DNA from 2 places in the Cupriavidus sp. OV096 genome. Region 1 is predicted to be linked to the other one. Evidence: predicted binding sites of a transcription regulator. Region 1 holds the regulator's gene; the other holds the start of a gene.

Evidence for each region. The regulator HrcA, encoded in region 1, represses chaperone genes, less so after heat shock. The targets are predictions, from matches to a motif close to TTAGCACTCNNNNNNNNNGAGTGCTAA.
Region 2: rpoH (RNA polymerase sigma factor RpoH) is a predicted target of HrcA. The motif match lies at 2,223-2,249, and genes of this name have one in related genera.

What each region holds. Positions count from the first base shown of each region.
Region 1 is NZ_FOWM01000003.1:207,262-211,533, forward strand. Features, by position in the region: gene recN (DNA repair protein RecN) at 1-1,073, opposite strand, end outside; gene BM115_RS08240 (NAD kinase) at 1,102-2,034, opposite strand; gene hrcA (heat-inducible transcriptional repressor HrcA) at 2,136-3,185, shown strand; gene hemH (ferrochelatase) at 3,249-4,272, shown strand, end outside.
Region 2 is NZ_FOWM01000002.1:437,487-441,758, reverse strand. Features, by position in the region: gene ybiB (DNA-binding protein YbiB) at 64-1,059, shown strand; gene BM115_RS06035 (pirin family protein) at 1,093-1,968, opposite strand; gene rpoH (RNA polymerase sigma factor RpoH) at 2,386-3,270, shown strand; gene BM115_RS06025 (SCO family protein) at 3,338-3,955, opposite strand; gene cyoE (heme o synthase) at 4,049-4,272, opposite strand, start outside.

The DNA of each region.
Region 1 (4,272 bases):
GCGCGCGCGGCGGCCTCGCGGGCCAGCACCTTGTTGAGGTCTTGCGCGGACTGCAGGTCGTCGAGTTGCTGGCGGCGGGCCAGTAGTTCGTCCGGCAGTTGCTCCGGCGGCAGGCGATACTTGCGCGCCGCCGTGTGCAGTGCCTGCATGCGCGCTTCCACGGCCTGCAGGCGTTCCGGATCGAGTTCGAGCCGGTCGACGTAGCGCGTCAGCGAATGCGCGGCTTCCTCGACCTGCACCTGCGCCGGTTCCAGCGCGGCGAGCACGTCGCGTAGCGCGGGATCGACATCGGCCAGTTGCTGGATGCGGTGCACCACGCTGTTGAGCACGGACAGCACGGCGCCATCGGCCTCGGACAACGCGTCCAGCGCGGCGCGGCTGCCGTCGATCAGGCCGGCCGCGTGCGAGAGGCGGTTGTATTCGCCCTGGATCTCTTCCCACTCGCCCGCCTGCGGCGCCAGCTTGTCGAGTTCGCCAACCTGCCATTCCAGGCGCTCGCGTTCGAGCTGCATTTCGCGCGATTGCGACTCCACGGCTTCGCGCTGGCGCACGCAGGCGCGCCAGGCCCGCCACGCCTCCGCCACCGCGCCGGCCTGTTCGGTCAGGCCTGCGTGGGCGTCGAACAGGTGGCGCTGGGCGTCCGGGCGGAGCAGTAGCTGATGGGCGTGCTGGCCGTGGATGTCGACAAGCTGGTCGCCCACCTCGCGCAACTGGGTCAGCGTGGCCGCCGTGCCGTTGATGAACGCCTTGCTGCGCCCGCCCGCATCGACGGTGCGGCGCAGCAGCACGGTGCCTTCGCCGTCCAGGCCGGTTTCGTCGCCGGACAGTTCGCGCTCGGCCAGCCAGGCGTCCAGCGCCGCGTGCGTGCCGAAGGTGGCGCTGATGCTTGCGCGGGTGCTGCCTTCGCGCACCACGCCGGCGTCGGCGCGTTCGCCGAGCACCAGGGCCAGTGCATCGATCAGGATGGACTTGCCGGCGCCGGTCTCGCCGGTGAAGACGGTGAAGCCGGTGGTGAAGTCGAGGTCGAGCGTATCGACGATGACGAAATCGCGGATGGACAGGCTGCGGAGCATCGTGGCCTTGGGGGGAGTGGGGGCCGGCTCAGAGCCGGTTGTCCTCGGTCGGGTATTCGTGCCAGTGCAGCTTCTTGCGCAGCGTGGCGTAGTAGTTGTAGCCCACAGGATGCAACAGGGTCACGGTCTTGCTGGAGCGGCGCACGACGATCCGGTCGCCCTGCAGCAGCGAGGTCAGAGACTGCATGTCGAAATTGGCGCTCGCGTCGCGCGCGGTGGCCACCTCGATCGTCACTTCGGCGTCGTGCGGCAGCACGATCGGGCGATTGGACAGCGCGTGCGGAGCAATTGGCACCAGTACCAGCCCAGACAGCGTAGGATGCAGGATCGGTCCGCCGGCGGCCAGCGCGTAGGCGGTGGAACCGGTGGGCGTGGAGACGATCAGGCCGTCCGAACGCTGGTTGTACATGAAATAGCCGTCCACCGAGACCGCCAGCTCGACCATGCCGGAAATGCCCGAGCGGTTGACCACCACGTCGTTGAACGCCAGCGCGGAGAAGATCACGCCGTCGTCACGGATCACGCGGGATTCCAGCAGCATGCGGGTCTCGGCCTCGTAGCGGCCGGCCAGCATCTCGGGCAGGGCGCGCGTCACGTCTTCGAGCGGGATGTCGGTCATGAAGCCCAGCCGGCCATGGTTCACGCCGATCAGCGGCACATTGAGCCCGGCCAGCTGGCGGGCCAGGCCCAGCAGCGTGCCGTCGCCGCCGAGCACCACGGCCACGTCGGCCTCGCGCCCGATCTCGTCGGCCGAGAAGACGGGGTAGCCGGAGAGGCCGGTCGCCTGCGCGGTTTCGCGCTCGAACACCACGTCCTGGCCGTTGCGCGAGATGACGGCGGCCAGTTCCTCGAGCGGGCCCTCGATGCCGGCGGTCGCGTACCGGCCGACCAGGGCAACGGTCTGGAACGCGGCGCGGGGCGCGGCGGCGGGGGCGATGGCTGGGTTCTGGGGGGCAGACATGCCGGGATTAGACCATACCGCCGTGACCATTGTCAGTAGGCGGGCACGCACCGGTGCGAAGCCCGCCCGAACCGGGGAAAGTTGTTTAAAATCGGGGCACTATGGACGAACGTTCGAAAACGCTTCTCAAGACCCTGATCGAGCGCTACATCGCCGAAGGCCAGCCCGTGGGCTCGCGCACCCTGTCCAAGTACTCGGGTCTCGATCTCTCGCCGGCGACCATCCGCAATGTGATGTCCGACCTCGAGGAAATGGGGTTCATCGCCAGCCCGCATACGTCGGCCGGCCGGATTCCCACGCCGCGCGGATACCGGCTGTTCGTCGATTCGATGCTCACGGCGCGCCCGCTGGAGGGCGGCACCATCGAGATGACCGCCGAACTGGCCGCGCTGACCGGCCAGATCCAGGGCCAGCTGGGCGGACAGCAGCTGGGGCCGCAGCGGATGATCACGGCCGCCGCGCATACGCTGTCGAACCTCTCCCGCTTTGCCGGCGTGATCATGACGCCGCGCCGGGGCCAGTCGTTCCGCCAGGTGGAGTTCATGCGCCTGTCGGAGAAGCGCATCCTGCTGATCATCGTCAGCCCCGAGGGCGACGTCCAGAACCGCATCATCCAGACCGAACTGCCGTACACCCCCGCCCAGCTGATCGAGGCGGCCAATTTCTTCAATTCCCACTACGCCGGCATGAGTTTCGATGCAGTGCGCAGCCATCTGCGCGTGGAATTGCAGGACATCCGCCGCGATATGTCAGCGCTGATGCAGGCCGCCGTGGAGGCGGGCAGCAGCGCCATGGCCGAGGATGACGACCAGGTGTTCATCTCCGGCGAGCGCAAGCTGCTCGAGGTGGAAGACCTGTCGTCCAGCATGGACAAGCTGCGCCGGCTGTTCGATGTCTTCGAACACAAGACCAACCTGCTGCAGCTGCTCGATGTCTCGAGCCACGCGCAGGGCGTGCAGATCTTCATCGGCGGCGAAAGCCAGCTCGTGCCGCTCGAAGACATGGCCGTCATTACCGCGCCCTATGGTGTCGATGGGCAGATCGTCGGCACGCTCGGCGTGATCGGCCCGACGCGGATGGCCTATGAACGGGTCATCCCGATCGTCGACATCACCGCGCGGCTGCTCTCGAGCGCGCTCTCCCAGAACTGATGGCAGCTTGCGGGCACGCCACGTGACAGCGCGTGCGTGGCGCCCGCCATTTCCGGAAACCCTATGACGTTCTCGGCAGAACCGGCTTACCAGCATGGCCAGGCGCCCCGCACGGCCATCCTGCTTATCAACCTGGGCACGCCGGATTCGCCCACGCCCAAGGCGGTGGGGCAGTATTTGAAGGCGTTCCTGTCCGACCCCCGTGTGGTCGAGATCCCGCGTCTGGCCTGGCTGCCGATCCTGCACGGGCTGATCCTGCCGTTCCGCTCGCGCGCTTCGGCCATGAAGTACGAATCGATCTGGCTGCGCGAGGCGCACATGACCGGCTCGCCGCTGCTGGTGCACACCGAGCGTCAGGCCCACGCGCTCCAGCAGCACATGCACCGGCTCGGCCACGACGTGACCGTGGCCTGCGCCATGCGCTACGGCAATCCGTCGATTGCTTCGGTTATGGAGGCCCTGCGCCGGCAGGGTACGGAACAAGTGCTGTTATTGCCACTCTATCCGCAGTTTTCCGGGACGACCACGGCCACCGCGTTCGACGAGGTCTTTCGCGTGCTCGCCGGCTGGCGAAATCAGCCGGAATTGAGACTGATAAAGCACTTTCACGATCATCCGGCCTATATTTCGGCCCTGCAGCAGCAGGTGAGCGGTTATTGGGCGCAGCACGGCATGCCGGACTTTGCCCGGGGCGACAAGCTGATCCTGTCCTTCCACGGCCTGCCGCGCCGATTGTTGGATCTGGGGGACCCCTACCATTGCGAATGCCTGAAGACCGGGCGGATGCTGGGGGAGGCGCTCGGCCTGCAAGCGGGTCAGTATCAAGTGACGTTTCAGTCGCGTTTCGGCAAGGCGGAATGGCTCCAGCCCTATACCGCGCCGACGCTGACCGAACTCGGCAAGGTCGGCACGCATCGCGTGGACGTGTTCTGCCCCGGCTTCCCGGCCGATTGCATCGAGACGCTCGAGGAAATCGCCATGGAAGGGCAGTCCGAATTCCGCGTGGCGGGCGGCCAGGAATTCCATTTCATTCCCTGCCTGAATGATGCGGACTACTGGATTGCCGGGCTGGCCGAGATCGCGCTGC
Region 2 (4,272 bases), on a different contig from region 1:
TGGGCGAAGCCGCCCTGCTCCGCTATCATGAACGGCAGAACGATCCACATATCCCCTCCCGCCATGACATCTGCCGCCCCGACCCTTCCGCCGTTTTCGGCCAGCAAGTACATCAAGGAGATTGGCCGCGGGGTCAATGGCGCCCGGGCGCTGCCCCGCGAGGACGCCCAGGTGCTGTTCGATGCGATGCTGGCCGGCCGCGTCTCCGACATCGAACTGGGCGCCGTGCTGATGGCCTACCGGATCAAGGGCGAGGCGCCGCACGAGCTGGCCGGCATGCTCGAGGCCGCCCACGGACACTGCGCCGCGCTGGCGCCGCCGCCGGACAAGCCCGTGGTCGTCATCCCCAGCTACAACGGCGCGCGCAAGCAGCCGAATCTGGTGCCGCTGCTGGCGCTGCTGCTGGCGCGCGAAGGCGTGCCGACGCTGGTGCACGGCTCGCGCGAGTTCAACGGCCGGGTGACGAGCATGCAGCTGTTCGAGGCGCTCGGCGTGCCGCTCTGCGCCACCACGCAGGCCGCGCAGGACCAGTTGCGCGACGCCGCCAATCCGCTGGCCGTACTGCCGATCGATGTGCTGTCTCCAGCGCTTTCGCGCCTGCTCGACAAGCGTCCGATCATCGGCCTGCGCAATTCCTCGCACACCATCGTCAAGATGCTGCAACCGGTGGGCAGCCACACGCCGGCCGAGGCGCTGCGGCTCTATAGCTACACCCATCCGGAATACCGCGAGACGCTGACCGATTACTTCTCCCACGAGCCTGCCAACGTGCTGCTGGCGCGTGGTACCGAAGGGGAAGTGGTGGCGGATGCCCGCCGCAGCGGCCGCATCGACTGGCTGCACGACGGCCATCAGCGGACGCTGGTCGATCCGGTAGGCGGGTCGATTGGCGACGTGCCCGAACTGCCGCCGGGCACCGACGTCGGCCTGACCGCCGCCTGGATTCGCAAGGTGCTCGATGGCGACGCGCCGGTGCCGGCGCCCATCGCCACGCAGGTAGCGACCATCCAGGACTGCCTGAAGCAGGCCACGCGCGTGGCCTGGACGAGCCCGGTCTGACGATTACGGACGATTACGGACGATTAGAGCCGATTAAGGCCGGCGCGGAGGCAGCGGAATCCGCTCGGTCTCGCCCGGCACGTGCGGGAACTCGTCGTTCTCCCAGCGGCGCGCGGCGTCGTCGATGTCTTCCTTGGTGCTCGCCACGAAGTTCCAGTAGATGAAGCGATGGCCGTCGGTCGGATCGCCGCCCAGCAGCATCACGCGCGCGGCGGTGGTCGCGGTCAGCGTGGCCGGCTCGCCCGGCACCAGCACGGCGAGGTGTTCCCCCGCCAGCGCCTCGCCATCGATCGTCACATCGCCTTCCACCGGATAGAGCCCGCGCTGCACGTGCTCGGGCGGAATCACCAGCGTCGCGCCGGCTTCCATGTCGATGGCCACGTAAAGCGTGCGGCTGTACACGCGGACCGGGGATTCCGCGCCGAAGGCGTCGCCGGCAATCACGATCATCCGCACGCCGGGCAGCTCCAGCTTGGGCAACGTGGCGCCCGGGTGGTGGTGGAACGACGGCGGATCCTTCTCATGCGCCTTCGGCAGCGCCACCCAGGTCTGGATGCCATGCAGCAGCGGACCGGCCTGGCGCGCGGCGTCTGGCGAACGCTCCGAGTGCGTGATGCCGGTGCCGGCGGTCATCCAGTTCACGTCGCCAGGGCGAATCACCTGCTCGCTGCCGAGGCTGTCACGGTGCGTGATCTCGCCTTCGAACAGATACGTCACGGTCGCGAGGCCGATATGTGGATGGGGCCGCACATCCATGCCATTCCCCGGCGGCATCGACACAGGACCGAGGTGATCGAAGAAGATGAAGGGGCCCACGGTCTGCGTGGCGGCGGCGGGCAGCAGGCGGCGGACCGTGAACTCGCCGATGTCCCGCACATGGGGCTTGAGCAAGTGTTCGATGGCAGACATGACAGGACTCCTGGCAATGGGATAACAACGGGAAAACAGCGGAAAGCTGGCCACCAGTGTAGCGAAATGCGCAATACAGCATCCCGAAATCACGATGAAACCGATCGGGGCGAGTTCCCTCTAATCATGGTACGCGACGCTGGCGGCCCGCCAGCCCTTGCCAGACAAGGCGCGGACGCCGCGCCGAGGCCCATTAGACTATCCCAACAACGACATTCATTGTCCGGAACTATCAACCCTATAGAAGCTCTAACTTAGCACTCGCCGAACCTGAGTGCTAATATGCGTTGCAGTGCAGTGACTCTTCCGATTCTGGAATCGAGGCACGCCGGCAACCTACCGCCGGATGCGAAAGGAGCAATAAGCGTGACCGCAGTTCTGTCTGCCGACCCAACCAAGATTTCTGGCCGTCTGCCGATGGCCCCCAAGAATGCCGCCGCTGGCAGCCTCGCGCTCGCCTTCCCGGCCGCAGTGGGCAATCTGGATAGCTACATCCAGGCTATCCACCGGATTCCGCTGCTGACCGCCGAGGAAGAGCAGCGCCTCGCGCGCGACCTGCGCGACCATGAATCCGTCGATGCCGCCCGCCGGCTGGTGATGTCCCACCTGCGTCTGGTGGTGTCCATCGCCCGCCAGTACCTGGGCTACGGCCTGCCGCATGCGGATCTGATCCAGGAAGGCAACATCGGCCTGATGAAGGCCGTGAAGCGCTTCGACCCGGATCAGGGCGTGCGTCTGGTGTCGTACGCGATGCACTGGATCAAGGCCGAAATCCACGAATACGTGCTGAAGAACTGGCGCATGGTCAAGGTGGCGACCACCAAGGCCCAGCGCAAGCTGTTCTTCAACCTGCGCAGCCACAAGACCGGCGCACACACGTTCACGCCCGAGCAGGTGGAAGCCGTGGCGCGCGAACTGAACGTGAAGCCCGAAGAAGTGATGGAGATGGAGACCCGCCTGTCGGGCGGCGACCTGGCGCTGGAAGGCCAGATCGACGACGGCGAGGAGGAATTCGCCCCCATCGCGTATCTGGCGGACAACCACAACGAGCCGACCCGCGTGCTCGAAGCCAAGCGCCAGGACCGCATGCAGGTCGAAGGGCTGGTCGAGGCGCTGGAGCGTCTGGATGCCCGCAGCCGCCGCATTATCGAGGCACGCTGGCTGGACGTGAACGACGACGGCTCGGGCGGCGCCACGCTGCATGAGCTGGCCGACGAGTTTGGCGTCTCCGCCGAGCGCATCCGCCAGATCGAGGCGGCCGCGATGAAGAAGATGAAGGGTGCGCTGGCGGCTTTCGCCTGATCCTCCGCTCCCCGCAATGCAGAAGGGCCGGTCTTGCGACCGGCCCTTTTTTTGTCTTGCCTTCGCCTTACGACAGCAGCTGCTTCAAATCATGCGCGATCGGGTCCGGCCCCTGGCCGTGGCGCAGGAACAGGCGCAGCTGGCCGTTGGTATCGAACACATAGCTGCCGGCCGAGTGATCCACGGTGTAGTTGTTCGGCGAGGTGCCCGGCACCTTGGCGTAGAAGACCTTGAAGTCCTTGGTCACCTTCTTCAGCGCCGCCTCGTCGGCCGGGCGCAGGCCCAGGAAGCGGGCGTCGAAGGCGGGCACGTACTGGCCCAGCAGCGCACCCGTGTCGCGTTCCGGGTCCACGGTCACGAACAGCACCTGGACCTTGTCGGCGTCCGGGCCGAGCTTGTCCATCACCGCCTTCAGCTCGGCCATCGTGGTCGGGCAGACGTCCGGGCAGTGCGTGTAGCCGAAGAACATCACCACGGCCTTGCCCTTGAAGTCAGCCAGCGTGCGGGTCTTGCCGCTCGGGTCCAGCAGCGAGAAGTCCTTGCCGAACTCGGTGGCGCCCGAGATATCCACGTTCTTGAACGAGGGCTTGGGCTGCCCGCAGGCGGCCAGCAGAGCCGTGCAGAGTGCCAGCAGGCAGAGGCGGCGGAACTGGGCAAGGAGGGACGGAGAGCCGGGGAGAGTCATCGGGATACGCGGTGGTCGGGAGAGGTGCCCGGAAGTATCGCCGATCACATCGGCGCTGGCCTCCGGGCGCGGCAAGATGCCGCAGGCGGGCCATCAGACCTGCGGCACGAACTTGAAGTAGTGATCCACCAGCAACGCCGCGAACAGCAGCGAGAGGTACAGGATCGAATAGCGGAAGGTGCGTTGCGCTAGCGCGTCCGAGTAGTTGCGGAACAGCTTCCAGGCGTAGCCGAGGAACACCAGCCCCAGGCCCAGCGCGGCGGCGAGGTAGATATAGCCGCTCATGCCGTAGACGAACGGCAGCAGCGTGGCGGCGA